4 regions of the Mesorhizobium monacense genome follow, and region 3 is predicted to be linked to each of the others. Evidence: predicted binding sites of a transcription regulator. Region 3 holds the regulator's gene; each other region holds the start of a gene.
The links. The regulator HrcA, encoded in region 3, represses chaperone genes, less so after heat shock. The targets are predictions, from matches to a motif close to GTTAGCACTCNCNNNNNGNGAGTGCTAAC.
Positions count from the first base shown of each region.

Region 1 (4,212 bases), 2.7 Mb from region 3:
GGCAAGTCGCGCCCTGCGGCGCTCGGCATTGCGCAGGTTGAGGGACAACATGCCGTGCGTCGCGTCCGATCGGCTGAGGCCGGTCATGGCGCTGCCGTCGCTCTGCGCCGGAATTCCGGTGAAGACGTGATAGACCGTCCAGGAACGATCGGCTTCGACGCGGCGGCCATATTGACGGTCGGCGAAATCGCATCCCGACGCGCCAGCCTCGTTGTCCCAGGCCCCGGCGGCATTGCGGCGCCGATCGGCTTCGTTGCTATGGGCATTCATGATGCTGGCCTTTCCTCATTGACCGCTTGCGTGGCGAGAGCGCCGGAATAGAGCGCTGCGCCATTCGTGTCGGCGATCGTCATGGCGTCCGGCCGCTGCGGCATGTTCAGGGTCCTGGCCAGAAGCCTGGCGATTTCGATCGCATCGTCGAGGTCGGCCGCTTCCACGGTCTCGCGGCCGATCAGGGCATGCGCATCGTCCGCTTCCCGGGTGCGATAGAATTCGATCAGGATCTTCATCGTCATCAGAGCCCGTAGCGTCAGGTCTTGCCCTTGCCGCGCAGGGAACTGATGTTGGCGGCAAGCCTGGTCTGGGTGCCGAACACGCTTTCAGCTTTGGGCAGGACCTTTTCCTGCTTCGGCTTCCTGATCTCCCGGCTCGAGCGTTTTTGTCCCTTTGACATGGTCGAACGTCCTTTCGATGAGCGTTATGGTGTCACCGGGCGACGTGGCGACCGGTTCGAGACTGTCCTGCGTCGCCACCCTTTCATGAAGTTCGCCGTCGCTGCGGATGCGGTATTGCAGCGAATCTCCTCGGGGCGGCAGCGTGGCCGTGATGCGGTAGATTTCCGCGGTCTTTGGAAATGTGCCGAAGCCGCCCTTCAGCCGGACAGCCTGTCCGACGGCAAACAGATGCGTTGCGGCTTCGCGGCGGACCGGGCGTGCGTTGCGTTGCATCAGGGTGGTGGTTCTCATCATTGTCTCTGGTCCTGCTCCAGTGCGGCTTCAAGCGATGCCGGTTCGATCGGCACCATCTGCCGCGTGGCTCCGCTGGCGGAGATCGCCGGCAGGTGAATGAAGGTGGCGACGCGGCGCCATGCGGTCAGCGAAGCCCCTTCGAGGGCTTCCTCGTCATGATCGACGCGATACTCTCCGGGTGGTTGCGGCGTATCGAAGCCGGGCAGCGAAAACGCCGACCTGAAGCGAACGACTGATGGTGTGGTGCGGCTGGTCATGAATTGCGGCTTTCCGCGGAAACGCGCGGCTGCGCCTTTCCGTATCATTCCCACTCGAACCGCCAGGACGATGCCCGACGCTGCCAGTACATCCGTGGTCAGCGTCGGTTTCATTCCAGGGTTCGAACGGAACGAAATGTGCGCCGGACCGGCGCATGCACTCGTTTTCGAGAATTCGGTGGTGAATGGCGGGGCTCTGACACAAAGCCAACTCGACCAAATCAACGAGCTTTACATATGCGCCTCAATTGAGTTGCAAACAAGGTCGCGGCGCCCTTTTATTTATCCTTTTAAATAACAAATCAGCGTCCGCGAAAATCACGGCGGCAGAAAGTTTTCCTCCGATGCGAATGATTTTCTGCGCGCCTCGAATTATTTCATTCGATTTCTTGGGCATTCGCGAGAATTAATTCTGGCACTCCTATCTATCGAGTGCCAACGCGCCTATATCAGGGGTAGCGGCCGCCTATGCCGGCCCCAGAAGGAAGCTCCCCATGAAATTCCGGCCACTCCACGACCGCGTCGTCATTCGCCGCGCCGAAGGCGACACCAAATCCAAGGGCGGCATCATCATTCCCGACAATGCCAAGGAAAAACCCCAGGAAGGCGAAGTGATCGCCGTTGGCCCGGGCGCACGCGACGAAAGCGGCGCGCTGATCGTGCCCGATGTGAAAGCCGGCGACTTCATCCTGTTCGGCAAATGGTCGGGCACCGAGGTCAAGATCGACGGCGAAGACCTTCTGATCATGAAGGAAGCCGATATCATGGGCATTCTCGAGAAGATCGAGATCATCGACAAGAGCGAGATCGGGATCATCGACAAGACAGTGGCCGTCAAGAACGCCGCCTGACCAGTCTGGCTTCACGGCAAACCGCCCACTCCAATATTCGAACGGGATGAACAATCATGTCTGCCAAGGAAATCAAATTCTCCACCGATGCCCGCGACCGCATGCTGCGCGGCGTCGAACTCCTCAACAACGCCGTCAAGGTGACGCTCGGCCCCAAGGGCCGCAACGTCATCATCGACAAGGCCTATGGCGCGCCGCGCATCACCAAGGACGGGGTGACGGTGGCCAAGGAAATCGAACTCACCGACAAGTTCGAGAACATGGGCGCGCAGATGGTGCGCGAAGTGGCCTCGAAGACCAACGATCTTGCCGGTGACGGCACCACCACCGCCACGGTGCTGGCCGCCTCGATCCTGCGCGAAGGCGCCAAGCTGGTCGCCGCCGGCATGAACCCGATGGACCTCAAGCGCGGCATCGACCAGGCCGTTGCCGCCGTGGTCAAGGAAGTCAAGGCGCGGTCCAAGAAGGTCAAGTCCTCGGCCGAGATCGCGCAGGTCGGCACCATCGCCGCCAATGGCGACGCCACCGTCGGCGCGATGATCGCCAAGGCGATGGACAAGGTCGGCAATGACGGCGTCATCACCGTCGAGGAAGCCAAGACTGCCGACACCGAACTCGACGTCGTCGAGGGCATGCAGTTCGACCGCGGCTACCTCTCGCCCTATTTCGTCACCAATGCCGACAAGATGCGCGCCGAACTGGAGGACGCCTACGTCCTCATTCACGAAAAGAAACTCGGCAATCTGCAGGCGCTGCTGCCGATCCTCGAAGCCGTCGTGCAAAGCGGCAGGCCGCTGCTGATCATCTCGGAGGACGTCGAGGGCGAAGCGCTGGCGACGCTGGTCGTCAACAAGCTGCGCGGCGGCCTCAAGGTCGCGGCCGTCAAGGCGCCGGGCTTCGGCGACCGCCGCAAGGCGATGTTGGAAGACATCGCCGTGCTGACCGCCGGCCAGATGATTTCCGAGGATCTCGGCATCAAGCTCGACAACGTCACCATCGAGATGCTCGGCCGCGCCAAGCGCGTGCTGATCGAGAAGGACACCACCACAATCATCGACGGCGCCGGCACCAAGGCGACCATCCAGGCGCGCATCGCCCAGATCAAGGGCCAGATCGAGGAAACCACCTCCGACTATGACAAGGAAAAGCTGCAGGAGCGGCTGGCCAAGCTCGCCGGCGGTGTTGCGGTGATCCGCGTCGGCGGCGCCACCGAATCGGAAGTCAAGGAAAAGAAGGACCGCATCGACGATGCGCTGAACGCAACGCGCGCGGCTGTCGAAGAAGGCATCGTTCCGGGCGGCGGCGTGGCGCTGCTGCGCGCCAGGTCGGCGCTCAAGGGCCTGACCGGCGCCAATGCCGATGTGACGGCCGGCATTTCGATCGTGCTCAGGGCACTCGAGGCACCGATCCGCCAGATCGCCGAGAATTCCGGCGTCGAGGGTTCGATCGTCGTCGGCAAGCTCTCCGACAGCAAGGATCACAATCAGGGCTTCGATGCCCAGAACGAGGTTTATGTCGACATGATCAAGGCCGGCATCGTCGACCCGGCAAAGGTGGTGCGCACGGCACTGCAGGATGCCGGCTCAATCGCCGCGCTCTTGATCACCGCCGAAGCCATGATCACCGACATTCCGGCCAAGGATGCCGCGCCCTCACCCGGCGGCGGCGGCATGGGCGGAATGGGATACTGAGGCCTTGGAGCCAGGAGAAACCCGTGCGTGAACCGACACTGCTTCCGGTATTCGGCAGGCTTGGGGTCAAGCCGCCGGTCGCCGTTGCTGCGACGCCGACCACATCCAGGAGCATGAAGAACGTGGTTGCCAGCATGCGGGAGCGTCTCTCCTCACACGGGGGCCTGGCTTTGAAGCTGGGCGTGGTGCTGTGGACAGTCGTTGTCCTGGCGGCAGTGTTTTTCATTGTGCAGGCCTGAACCGGTCGGTGGCGGGCGAGAACGAAAGGACGCGGACTATGGCAAACCGCTACGCGCTTCGCATGGACCATCCGGACAGCTGGACCGTTTTCGACGTCTTCACCGGCCAGCCCGCCGAGTCCGATCACAAGGTCATGGTCGGCATCAATGCCGGCGAAGCGGACGAGATGGTCGGCCGGCTGAACGATCAGGACGCCAAGCGGCGG
Region 1 covers NZ_CM165567.1:3,109,101-3,113,312, forward strand. Annotated here, with positions in the region: gene AC1RUK_RS14930 (hypothetical protein) at 1-270, opposite strand, end outside; gene AC1RUK_RS14935 (hypothetical protein) at 267-509, opposite strand; gene AC1RUK_RS14940 (hypothetical protein) at 600-965, opposite strand; gene AC1RUK_RS14945 (hypothetical protein) at 965-1,225, opposite strand; gene AC1RUK_RS14950 (co-chaperone GroES) at 1,720-2,076, shown strand; gene groL (chaperonin GroEL) at 2,133-3,767, shown strand; gene AC1RUK_RS14960 (hypothetical protein) at 3,791-4,006, shown strand; gene AC1RUK_RS14965 (hypothetical protein) at 4,045-4,212, shown strand, end outside.
Region 1: the regulator HrcA is predicted to act here: its motif matches at 1,637-1,665, upstream of AC1RUK_RS14950 (co-chaperone GroES).

Region 2 (4,212 bases), 2.7 Mb from region 3:
GATCTCGGCCTTCTTGCCGGCGCCGTCGACGATGGTGGTGTTCTCCTTGGAGATCGACACCTTCTTGGCGCGGCCGAGCATGTTGAGGCCGACGTTCTCGAGCTTGATGCCGAGGTCTTCGGAGATGACCTGGCCACCGGTCAGGATGGCGATGTCTTCCAGCATGGCCTTGCGGCGATCACCGAAGCCCGGCGCCTTGACGGCGGCGATCTTCAGGCCGCCACGCAGCTTGTTGACGACCAGCGTGGCCAGGGCCTCGCCTTCGACGTCTTCCGAGATGATGAGCAGCGGCTTCGAAGTCTGCACGACGGCCTCGAGGACCGGCAGCATGGCCTGCAGGTTGGAGAGCTTCTTCTCGTGGAGCAGGATGTAGGCGTCCTCGAGATCGGCAACCATCTTGTCGGCGTTGGTGACGAAGTAGGGCGACAGGTAGCCGCGGTCGAACTGCATGCCTTCGACGACTTCGAGTTCGGTCTCGGCGGTCTTGGCTTCCTCGACCGTGATGACGCCCTCGTTGCCGACCTTCTGCATCGCTTCCGCGATCATGGCGCCGACCGACTCGTCGCCATTGGCCGAGATCGTGCCGACCTGGGCGACTTCCTCGGAGGTCTTGATCTTCTTGGCGGCCTTACCGAGCGCCACGACGACTTCGGTCACGGCCAGATCGATACCGCGCTTCAGGTCCATCGGGTTCATGCCGGCGGCAACCGCCTTGTGGCCTTCCTGGACGATCGACTGCGCCAGAACCGTCGCGGTCGTGGTGCCGTCGCCGGCGATGTCGTTGGTCTTCGAAGCAACTTCGCGGACCATCTGCGCGCCCATGTTCTCGAACTTGTCTTCAAGCTCGATTTCCTTGGCGACGGTGACGCCGTCCTTGGTGATGCGCGGGGCGCCGAACGACTTGTCGATGACGACGTTGCGGCCCTTGGGGCCGAGCGTGACCTTCACCGCGTCGGCGAGGATGTTGACGCCGCGCAGCATGCGCTCACGGGCGTCGCGGGAGAATTTTACTTCTTTGGCAGCCATGTTTAGCTCCTGGCAGGGGCTTTGATCGAGCCCGCAGATTTAGATGACGGTGAGGCCGATATTCAGCCGATGATGCCCATGATGTCGGATTCCTTCATGATCAGAAGGTCTTCGCCATTGAGCTTGACTTCGGTGCCCGACCACTTGCCGAACAGGATGCGGTCGCCAGCCTTGACGTCCAGGGGGACGAGCTTGCCGGCTTCGTCGCGGGCGCCGGAACCGACGGCGATGATCTCGCCTTCCTGCGGCTTTTCCTTCGCCGTATCCGGGATGATGATCCCGCCGGCGGTCTTGGATTCGGATTCAACCCGGCGAACGACCACGCGGTCATGAAGCGGGCGGAACTTCGACTTTGCCATTTTTTCTTCCTCGAATGAGAACGGTGAGAACTGTTCCTCCGTCCGGCGAAGCCGGACAAACCAATGCTGCCCGGCGAAGCCGGACAACCAATGCAGCCCGGTGATGCCGGACTTGGTTAGCACTCACCAATGGCGAGTGCTAACGTGCCGGTGAAATAGGCTGCTGGTCTGTCGGAGTCAAGGCGCGCCGAGCCACCTGGTCGCGCGAAATTTTGTTTTTCGCGATCGCCCGTTCATGGAACGCGATGATCGCCGCCGGTATCGGCCGCGAAATGCATCCGCTGCGCCGGGTGGGAGCTGTGAAACACGGCGCAGCGGGAAAGTCGAGACGCTTGGAGGCTAGATGTTCATGCCGCCCGACACCTCGATGCGTTGGGCGTTGACCCAGCGGCTGTCGTCCGACAGCAGCGAGGCGATCATCGGGCCGATATCGTCGGGCACGCCGGCGCGGCCGAGCGCGGTGACGCCTGCCACCATGCGGTTGATGTCGGCGTCGTCGCGCACATGGCCGCCATTGAAGTCGGTCGCGATCGCGCCGGGTGCCACCGTGTTGGCGGTGATGCGGCGGGAGCCGAGTTCCTTGGCCAGATAGCGCGTAAACACCTCGATGCCGCCCTTCATCATCGCATAGGCCGCCGAGCCCGGGACCGAGAAGCGCGCCAGTCCGCTCGAAATATTGATGATGCGGCCGTCATCGGCGATCAGCGGCAGCAGCGCCTGGGTCAGGAAGAACACGCCCTTGAGGTGGATGTTCATCAGCGTGTCGAATTCCTCTTCGGTCGTCTCGGCGATGGTCTTGCGCAGGCCGGTACCGGCATTGTTGACGAGGAAGTCGAACTGGTCGCGCTGCCAGGTCTCGCTGAGCGTCCGCTTCAATGCCTCGACGAAGGCCGGGAAGGTCGCGACCGCGCCCGTATCGAGTTGCAGCGCCGCGGCGCGGCCGCCCGCCGCCTCGATCTCCGCGATGGCCGCCTGGGCCTCGTCCGCGCGGGACCGGTAGGTAATCACCAGGTCGACGCCCCTGCGGGTGAGGCTGAGCGCGGTGTTGCGTCCCAATCCACGGCTGCCGCCGGTGATCAGGGCTATCGGGCGATTGGTCTTGGTCATGGTCGTCTCCATCGATTTGCGATGGCCTCTATTTATTCTCCCGCCTGGCGGATATAATCAGGCAAAAATTGCCTTCTCTATTCAGGAAAGACGAACAATCGGAACATGGACAGGCTCGACAGCATGCGCCTCTTCGCCCGCGTCGTGGAGCGGCGCAGTTTCACTGCGGCCGCCGCCGATCTCGGACTGCCGCGCTCCAGCGCCACCTCCGCGATCAAGCAGCTCGAGGAACGGCTGGGCGCGCAACTCCTGCGGCGGACCACCCGCCACGTCACGACGACACTCGACGGCGAGGCCTATTATCAGCGCTGCACCGGCATCCTGGCCGACATCGAGGATGCCGAAGGCAGCTTTGCCGCCAATGAGGTTCGCGGGCGGTTGCGCATCGACGTCAACGGCCACATGGCGCGCACCTTCATCCTGCCGGAACTGCCGGCGCTGCTCGCCCGCCATCCGGGTCTGAGCGTGCACATAGGCGAGGGGGACCGGCTGGTCGACCTCGTGCGCGAAGGTGTCGACTGCGTCATCCGCGCCGGCGTGCTTCCCGACAGCGACATGATCGTGCGCCGGCTGGGCACGGCGCGCGAAATCACCGTCGCCAGCCCTGCCTATCTCGAGCGCCACGGCCTGCCGCGCTCTCTCGACGATCTTGCCGGGCATATGATGATCGGCTTCGTCTCCTCGCGCACCGGACAGGTGATGCCGCTGGAGTTCATGGTCGACGGCAAGGTCCGCGAGATCGTCCTGCCGTCGCTGGTCACCGTGGCCAATTCCGACACCAGCGCCACTCTGGTACGGCTCGGCTTCGGCCTCTACCAGGCACCGCGGCTTCGTTTTACCGATGATCTTGCCGCCGGCCGGCTGGTCGAGCTGCTGGGCGACTATCCGCCGACCGCGACGCCGATCTCGGTGCTCTATCCACGCAGCCGGCAACTGTCGCCGCGGGTGCGGGTGTTCGTCGACTGGCTGGTCGACATCTTGGCGCCGAAGCTGGATCCCTGAGGTCGATTAAAGAAACAACCGCAGCTGCGCGTGAATAATCGACCTGTAGTCATCGATCGTCCGTCGGCCTTCTTCCTCGTCCTGCGTCAGCGCAAGCCGCACCACCCCGCCGGCAAGCTGGAAGATCAGGAAGACCACGCGGGCGAACTGCTCGCGCCGCTCCGGATCGATGAGCGGGCCGACATGCTCGCAGAACGTGCTCGCCTGCTGTCTTGTCTCGGCGATGTCGAGATTCTGCAGCGCCTTGTCGGCCTGGATCGCGTTCTGCAGATCCTGAATGGCCGGGTCTTCGGCAACGCGCTCATAATAGTCGTCGAGCAGGCGATCAGCCGCTGCCGTCACGTCGTCCAGGCCACGGATTTCAGCGATGATCGCGCCGAAGCGGGTGCGGCTGACCTCGGAGAAGCGCTCATAGAGCATCGCCAGGATCGCCGATTTGTTGGGAAAATAGTGATAGACGGTGGCGATCGGCCCGCCGGCCAGCGCGCCCACTTCCTTCATCGTGACGGCGTCGATGCCCTTCTCGCCGATCAGCCGCATGGTCGTCGACAGGATCGCGTCGATGCGCTCGCGGCTGCGCTCCTGCTTGGGTCTGCGCCGCGGCTCGGTCGCCAATCGCCTTGCTTCCGTCATGCGTCGGATCTCTCGCCAGAAAGTCCAAATTCCCGGTTGACAATAAATATGATCAAGTATCAGTTTCCAGAATTGCTGACAGATT
Region 2 covers NZ_CM165567.1:3,129,666-3,133,877, reverse strand. Annotated here, with positions in the region: gene groL (chaperonin GroEL) at 1-1,026, opposite strand, end outside; gene groES (co-chaperone GroES) at 1,089-1,385, opposite strand; gene AC1RUK_RS15060 (SDR family NAD(P)-dependent oxidoreductase) at 1,725-2,504, opposite strand; gene AC1RUK_RS15055 (LysR family transcriptional regulator) at 2,598-3,494, shown strand; gene AC1RUK_RS15050 (TetR/AcrR family transcriptional regulator) at 3,501-4,127, opposite strand.
Region 2: the regulator HrcA is predicted to act here: its motif matches at 1,501-1,529, upstream of groES (co-chaperone GroES).

Region 3 (4,212 bases):
GCGATAGCCGCGAAAACGCTCGGCCTCGACCGACGAAGGATTGGCCTCCAGCGTTACCTCGATGCCCTCAGGCACCGTCCAGTTCTTCGCCACCGCGTTGAGCACCGTCGCCACGGTTTCCGGCTTCATCAGCGAAGGCGTGCCGCCGCCGAGGAAGATGCTGGTCACCTCGCGCGGCCCGGTGCGGGCGCGCATTGTCGCCAGCTCCGTTTCGAAGGCGCGCGCAAAACGCTCCTGGTCGACCGGCTGGTGGCGAACATGGCTGTTGAAGTCGCAATAGGGGCACTTGGCCGCGCAGAACGGCCAATGGACGTAGACGCCGAAGCCGGGGCCGCGGTCGAGCTGCATGGTGGTGCCGTGCCCAATCATGCCGTGCCCATCATTCCGAACCGAGCCGGGCGCGCGCGAATTTCTGGAAGGCGCGGGCGCGGTGCGACAGGGCCGTCGGCTGGCCGGGCTTCCAGCCATGCTTCTCCTCGGCGCTCATTTCGCCGAAAGTCTTTTCGAAACCGTCCGGCAGAAACACCGGGTCGTAGCCGAAACCGAGCGTGCCGCGTGGCGGCCACACCAGCGTGCCTTCGGCCTCGCCGCGGAAATACTCGGCATCGCCATCGGGAAAGGCCAGGCAGATGACAGCGACGAAGCGGCCTTTGCGCTGTGCCGGATCGACCGCGCCGACTTCCTGCAGCGCGACTTCCGTGCGCTGCATGGCCATGCCGAAATCGCGCGAACCGTCCGGCGTCTCTGCCCAATTGGCGGTGTAGACGCCGGGCGCGCCGTCGAGCGCGTCGACGCAGAGGCCGGAATCGTCCGACAGCGCCGGCAGGCCGGTCGCCTTGGCGGCGGCAAAGGCCTTGATGTAGGCGTTCTCCTCGAAGGTGGTGCCGGTCTCGTCCGGCTCCGGCAGGCCATACTCCTTGGCGGATTTCGCCTCGAAGCCGAACGGCGCCATCAGGTCGGAGAATTCGCGCAGCTTGCCTTCATTGTGGCTGGCGACGACGATCTTTTGTCCGTTGAGCGAATGCATCAGAGGCCCCAGATCCTTGCTTCGGCGAATTCGATCGAATTGCCGGAGGGGTCGCGTATATAGATCGAACGCCCGCCTTGCGGCCACTCGAACTCGCTTTCGATGGCGATCTTCTTCGTCGCGAGATGTTGCCGCCAGCCGGCGATCTCGTCAGCGCTCGCGGCAAAGCAGAGGTGGCCATCGCCGACTGTGCCATGCGGCGGCACCTTCAGCCTGGCGTCGGGCGCCGGCGGTACCTTGGTGGCCTCAGCGTTGAAGAGCAGGAGCACTCCGGAACGGCAGCGGAAGAACACATGCCTGCCCTCGACCTTGCCGAGCACCTCGAGGCCGAGCATGTCGCGATAGAAGGCTTCCGCGGCAGCCAAATCGGTGACGTAGAGGGCCGATTCGAGGATGGCGGGAGGTCTCATGGAAAGCCTATACGACAGCCATCTGCTGCAGGCTGACCAGGCGTTGGATGCCCTTCTTGGCCAGGCCCATCAGCGCGGCGAACTGGTCTTCGGAGAAGGGCTCGCCCTCGGCCGTGCCCTGGATCTCGACGATGCCGCCCTTGCCGGTCATGACGAAATTGGCGTCGGTGCCGGCCGAGGAATCCTCGAGATAGTCGAGATCGATGACCGGCTGGCCGTCATGGATGCCGCAGGAAATCGCCGCGACATGGTCCTTCAGCACCTTGGCGACGCTGGCCATCTGCCGGGCTTCCATCCAGCGCAGGCAGTCGTAAAGCGCCACCCAGCCGCCGGTGATCGACGCCGTGCGGGTGCCGCCATCGGCCTGGATGACATCGCAGTCGACGGTGATCTGTTGCTCGCCCAGCGCCTGCAGATCGACCACGGCGCGCAAGGAGCGGCCGATCAGCCGCTGGATCTCCAGCGTGCGGCCGCCCTGCTTGCCGGCGGAGGCCTCGCGGCGCATGCGCTCGCCGGTGGAACGCGGCAGCATGCCATATTCGGCCGTCACCCAGCCCTTGCCGGAATTGCGCATCCAGGCCGGCACTTTTTCCTCCAGGCTCGCCGTGCACAGGACATGCGTGTCGCCGAACTTCACCAGGCACGAGCCTTCGGCGTGTTTGGAGACGCCGCGCTCGAAGGAGATGGCGCGCATTTCGTCGGCTTGGCGTTTGGAGGGGCGCATTCAGGCCTCTTTCTTCTGGTTTTCCGGAATCGTGGGCGGCTTGTAGACGCATGCGGCCCATGGCGCAAAGGAAAATGGACCGGGTTGCGCGGGCACGGCCTAAGTCTATATTTGAACCGGAGGTTTTTGGCCCGAATGACCAAGGCAGTCGATCCCGCGTCGCAGTCGCCGGTGCTCCAGTCACTGGATATGCGTTCGCGCGACATTTTCCGGCGCATCGTCGATTCCTATCTGAGGGATGGCGAGCCGGTCGGTTCGCGCAGCCTGTCGCGCATACTGCCCTCGTCGCTGTCGCCGGCGACCATCCGCAATGTGATGAGCGACCTCGAGCATCTCGGCCTGATCTATGCGCCGCATATCTCGGCCGGACGTTTGCCGACGCAGACCGGCCTGCGCTTCTTCGTCGACGCCTTCATGGAGCTTGGCGACCTTTCCGACGAGGAGCGCCGCATCATCGAGGCGCAGGTGCGGGCCTCCGGCTCGGGCGCGACGCTGGAGCATATGCTGACCGAGGCCAGCCAGATGCTGTCGGGCATGTCGCGCGGCGCCGGCCTGGTGCTCGCCGCCAAGAACGAAGTGGCGCTCAAGCACATCGAGTTCATCCAGCTCGAGCCGACCAAGGCGCTGGCCGTGCTGGTGTCGCAGAACGGCGATGTCGAGAACCGCGTCGTCGACCTGCCCGCCGGCACCACCGTCTCGCAATTGCACGAGGCCTCGAACTTCCTCAACGCCCATATCCGTGGCCGGACGCTGGCCGAGGCGCGCATCGAGATCGCCCGTATCAAGGAAGAGACCAGGGCCGCCCTCGACACGCTGTCGCAGGACCTGGTCGAGAAGGGCCTGGCGGTCTGGGCAGGCGCCGACAGCGGCCTGCCGGCGCGTCTCATCGTGCGCGGCCGCGCCAATCTGCTGGAAAACGTCACCGCCCAGGCCGATATCGAGTTGCTGCGCCATCTGTTCGAGGACCTGGAGACGCAGGACGGGCTGGTCCAGCTGCTCGACCTTGCCGAGGAAGGGCCTGGCGTGCGCATCTTCATCGGCTCGGAAAACAAGCTCTTTTCGCTGTCCGGCTCGTCGCTGGTCGTCGCGCCCTATCGCGACAAGGACGCCCGCGTCGTCGGCGCGCTCGGCGTCATCGGCCCGACGCGCCTGAACTACGCCCGCATAGTGCCGATGGTCGACTATACGGCGCAGCTCATTTCGCGCATGCTGCGCTAGGTGTATCGATATTCGGGTGAGACCGGCCTGCAAATGGCGGTTTCCTGCGCTTCCGGTGCTCACGTACCCAAAAGTACGCTCCGCTCCGGTTCTCGGAAACCACCATTTTCGGCGCGGCCTGACCCGAATCTCAACACACCTTGGAACGAACAGGCTGCCGAGGAGAAAAAGAATGGCGCTGGAATCATTGAAGGCCCAGATCAGCCTGCTGCTCGAGGAAATGATCAACCAGCCCGAGGACCAGCATGAGGTGCAGGAACAGCTGCGCGAAAAGCTGAGGGAGCTGCGCGCCATGGGCCTGCCGCTGCCGGCCGATCTCGTTGAACTGGAAAAGCGTCTCGACGACGATTTCTACGCTGCCGGGACCTGAACCGGCGATCCTTCAAATCCCTGTGTGCCGAGGCCCTGCTCGGAACAAGCAGGCGGGTCTGCCCGTTTCGCTGGTCAAGGTGAACCGGAGAATGCCATGATCCGACGTGTCGGTCTGGCGGCATTTGTCGCCACTCTGTTTGTCGTCCCCAGCAGCTTCGCGCTACAGTCGGACCAGCCGGTGCTGACGGGGAAAGCCGCCTTCGGCGACTGGAAGGCCGACAGGCCGGGCGTGCGTCGACTGATCAGGCCTGATGATTTGCAGGCCCCTTACCTCACCGAATCCGCGTCCAACGGCGCCGGCTTGGCCGATCGTCCCGAAGGCGCCAAGCCAATTCTGCCGCCGGGCTTTTCGGTAGAGTTGATTGCCTCCGGCATCGACAATCCGCGTGTCGTGCGCATGGCGCCGAACGGCGACCTCTTCGTCGCCGACAGCAAGGTCAACCAGATACGCGTCTACCGTC
Region 3 covers NZ_CM165567.1:5,851,640-5,855,851, reverse strand. Annotated here, with positions in the region: gene hemW (radical SAM family heme chaperone HemW) at 1-369, opposite strand, end outside; gene rdgB (RdgB/HAM1 family non-canonical purine NTP pyrophosphatase) at 380-1,027, opposite strand; gene AC1RUK_RS27995 (VOC family protein) at 1,027-1,437, opposite strand; gene rph (ribonuclease PH) at 1,445-2,161, opposite strand; gene hrcA (heat-inducible transcriptional repressor HrcA) at 2,297-3,379, shown strand; gene AC1RUK_RS27980 (hypothetical protein) at 3,552-3,749, shown strand; gene AC1RUK_RS27975 (PQQ-dependent sugar dehydrogenase) at 3,846-4,212, shown strand, end outside.

Region 4 (4,212 bases), on a different replicon from region 3:
ATCCTGCAGGGCCGTCCGAACGACCTTGGCGGGGTCGACGATACCGGCCTTGATCATGTCGACATAGACTTCGTTCTGGGCGTCGAAGCCCTGATTGTGATCCTTGCTGTCGGAGAGCTTGCCGACGACGATCGAACCTTCGACGCCGGAATTCTCGGCGATCTGGCGGATGGGGGCTTCGAGCGCCCTCAGCACGATCGAGATGCCTGCCGTCATGTCAGCATTCGCGCCAGCAAGCTCAGTCAAAGCTGCCTTGGCGCGCAAAAGCGCAACACCGCCGCCGGCAACGATGCCTTCTTCCACGGCTGCACGAGTGGCGTTCAGCGCATCATCGATGCGGTCCTTCTTTTCCTTGACTTCCGTCTCGGTCGCGCCGCCGACGCGAATGACAGCAACGCCGCCAGCCAGCTTCGCCAGCCGCTCCTGCAGCTTTTCCTTGTCGTAATCCGAGGTGGTTTCCTCGATCTGCAACTTGATCTGCTGGATGCGCGCTGAAATGCCGGTCTTTTCACCAGCGCCGTCGATGATCGTGGTCGTGTCCTTCTCGATGAGCACGCGCTTGGCGCGGCCGAGCATGTCGATGGTGACGTTCTCGAGCTTGATGCCGAGGTCTTCGGAAATCATCTGGCCGGCGGTGAGCACGGCGATGTCTTCCAGCATCGCCTTGCGGCGGTCACCGAAGCCTGGCGCCTTGACGGCTGCGACCTTCAGGCCGCCGCGCAGCTTGTTGACCACCAGCGTCGCCAGCGCCTCGCCTTCGACGTCTTCCGAGATGATCAGCAGCGGCTTGCCGCTTTGCACCACGGCTTCGAGGATCGGCAGCATCGCCTGCAGATTTCCGAGTTTCTTCTCGTGAATGAGGATGTAGGGGTCCTCCAACTCCGCGCGCATCTTGTCGGCATTGGTGACGAAATAGGGAGAAAGATAGCCACGGTCGAATTGCATGCCTTCGACGACATCGAGTTCGGTCTCGGCGGTCTTGGCCTCCTCGACGGTGATCACGCCCTCATTGCCGACCTTGTCCATCGCCTTGGCGATCATCGCACCGACGGTGGCGTCGCCATTGGCGGCGATCGTACCAACCTGGGCGATCTCGTCCGAAGATTTGACCTTCCTGGCCCTGGCTTGAATGTCCTTCACCACGGCAGCCACAGCAAGGTCGATGCCGCGCTTGAGATCCATCGGATTCATGCCCGCGGCAACAAATTTTGTGCCTTCGCGCAGAATGCAAGCGGCCAGCACCGTCGCTGTCGTCGTGCCGTCGCCGGCGAGGTCGTTGGTCTTCGAGGCCACTTCGCGCACCATTTGCGCGCCCATGTTCTCGAACTTGTCGGAAAGCTCGATTTCCTTTGCGACGGCGACCCCGTCCTTAGTGATGCGCGGCGCGCCGTAGGCCTTGTCAATGATGACATTGCGGCCTTTGGGGCCGAGCGTCACCTTGACGGCATTGTTGAGGATCTCGACACCGCGCAGCATGCGGTCGCGGGCATCGGTAGCGAATTTGATTTCCTTGGCAGACATGATTTTACGTCCAGTTCAGTCTAGAAATTAGCAGAGCGCAAATCGCCCGGTCAGGCGGCTTTCTTGGCCGCTTTGGTCTTCTCGACGATGCCCATAATGTCGCTCTCCTTCATGATCAGGAGATCCTCGCCGTCGATCTTGACCTCGGTGCCGGACCATTTGCCGAACAGGATGAAGTCGCCGGCCTTGACGTCGAGCGGGATCAGCTTGCCGCTTTCGTCACGTGAGCCTGGGCCGACGGCGATCACTTCGCCTTCCTGAGGCTTTTCCTTAGCGGTGTCGGGAATGATGATTCCGCCCTTGGATTTGTTGTCGCCTTCAGCGCGCCGAATGACGACGCGGTCGTGGAGTGGTCGGAATTTCATTGGGGGTTCTTTCTGCCGCCGCACATAGAGCGACTGCAACACTTAACATAGCCCCTTTGGCACTCGAATGATAGGAGTGCCAAATTTTTAATTCCTCAAACCTAAAATATTTGAAATGTAAATCAGTCGTTGGTACCGGCACTTTGGCCATCCGAAAGGGGGAGCTATAAGCAATTTTATTGTAATTCATCCATCGTAATTTTTCCGACAACAGACTATATTAATCCGCAATTACGAACCAAACCTATTGAGTCTCGATTGAATGTGCACCGAGACATATATATAGATCGCGTGGATTTGGCCGATTTTGCTTTCGCGGTCCCGATCGACATAGGTCCGCGACCTTCGACCGCACCGAATTTTCGACAGCGAATGTATAGCGCTTATCCGGCGCGCATGTCGCTCTGTTCGAGCCTTTGAACCACGGCGCTGGCCACGGATGTACTGGCAGCATTGGGATCTTTCCGGTTCGGATGGAAAAGATGCAGGAGGGGCGTCGGCGTGCTCCTGCGGAAAGCCGCACCCACGGCCAGTCGCACCACGCAGACCGTCGCGTTCCGGCTGCCGGGTTTTGAGGCGTGGCAACCTGCAGGAGACTACCGCGTTGATCACGACGAGGAATCGATTGAGGGGATCCTCCAGGCTTGCCTGGCGACGCGTCGGCGCGTTCATTCACCTGCCGGCAATCGCCCTGCAGAGTTCGGCGCAACAGATGGTGCAGCTCAGCCCAGCAGACCTTGACGCTGCTCTCGAAAAGGACCTTGGATAATCATGACCGCACCATCCTTCATGCAACGCAGCCTTCCCGCGTGGGGAGCGCTTGCCTGCGCTGCGGCGGCGGCTTTCCATGCGAGCCGCTTCAAAAATGATGCTGCGAAACGGCGCTGGCTTTATCCGACGAACGCCTCACGCAACCGAGCGAACATGCCGGGGTGTCTCCCGGTACGCACCGCACGGATGTGATGGGCGGCCGTTGCGGCGGTCACCGTCGAGCCAAAATGACAATAGCAGATGATCTCATGCAATTGCCTGTCGGTCAGTTCGAAGAACCGCTTCGCTTCGCCGTAGTTGTCGTTTTCCAACCCGGCGGCGCGGAGGACAGGATCCTCGAAAGCGACTGAGATCGGCGAGCCGTCGCCGCGCATGGCCGCGCGTGCTCTAACCGGCTGATACTCGGTCTGAGGCAGTGTCGAGAGACGCCGGTCAGGGTTCCGTTCGAGGAGCTCCGCCCAGCGTTCAAGACGTTCGCTGCGCGACATGGCCTGGCGCGGGTAGGCCTGATCGATCTCGGCGACGATCTGCAGTTGCTCGATCGTCTGGTGCTTCATTTCAGCCTCCTATTCGGACGATAGTTGGTCCACCCATTTCCTACCTATACCTGGGACCAACGTGACTCCAACGGATCATCAAGTCCAATCACGATGATGCCTGGAGGGCTTCGTTCACGCAGATGTGGAGGCTTCGCAAAGACCGGCCATTAATTTGGCGAACGCGGTCAAATGCGCGGCTGTGCGAGATGTTGGTCTGGAGTCCGTGCCGATCGAGGTGATCGACGGGCAGAGTCTGTGCTGGAGTAGCCCGGCTCCATTGCTGGCCGGGCAGCGGGATCAAGGGAGTGGCAGTTTAGCTTCGAAACCGCCGAAGGCCGGGCTGATGCGAGTTCTCCGCCCGGTCGTTAGGCCCTTGTGGCTCCAGTGTACGACTTCCGGCATGACCTGGCGCCTGGCTACTCCGTAGGATCGCAGTTTGTCCGTGTCGAAACCATTATCGAAGTTACCCGGCCCGATGGCGGAGTGTTGCGGATTGCGCGCGATCCAGGAACCGGTCCGTCCAACAGGTTGAGCGGAAGCCATCTCAAAACCGGTCCAGGCTGTGCGTCGTCAGGATGGTAGCCGAACCAGCGAAACAGCCAATCAGGGATCCCTTCCTTCGACCTTTAGAGACTGAGCAGTCAGCTGCCGCCAAGCGAGAATGACGATCGCTCTCACTGCTGCGGCGCTGGTATCGGTGTGCCGCCAAACCAACCAGCCGCATACGCAATCACGACCAATACCACGATCACGGCTACCACGCCGTACCAGAGGCGCCTGTCCTTGAGATCCATCGTTACCTCCTGCCCCCTACGTTGGCCACTGGGCGAATTCCTTGAGCCTTTTGCCGTCATTTCCCAGATGAGCGACCCATTTGCCCTCTGGTAGGCGCACAGTAGGCTGGATAAGGGTCTTTGAGAAGCGCGCAATACGACCGCGCCGGCATGATCGCCAGCGGCTGCGACCGGCGGCTGCAGGCGTGCTCGACGAGTAGCGTTGCGGCATGGATGTCAAAA
Region 4 covers NZ_JBXAYW010000001.1:285,840-290,051, forward strand. Annotated here, with positions in the region: gene groL (chaperonin GroEL) at 1-1,521, opposite strand, end outside; gene AC1RUK_RS34425 (co-chaperone GroES) at 1,572-1,886, opposite strand; partial or broken gene AC1RUK_RS34430 (hypothetical protein) at 2,369-2,655, shown strand; gene AC1RUK_RS34435 (hypothetical protein) at 2,777-3,214, opposite strand; partial or broken gene AC1RUK_RS34440 (IS6 family transposase) at 3,516-3,640, opposite strand.
Region 4: the regulator HrcA is predicted to act here: its motif matches at 1,942-1,970, upstream of AC1RUK_RS34425 (co-chaperone GroES).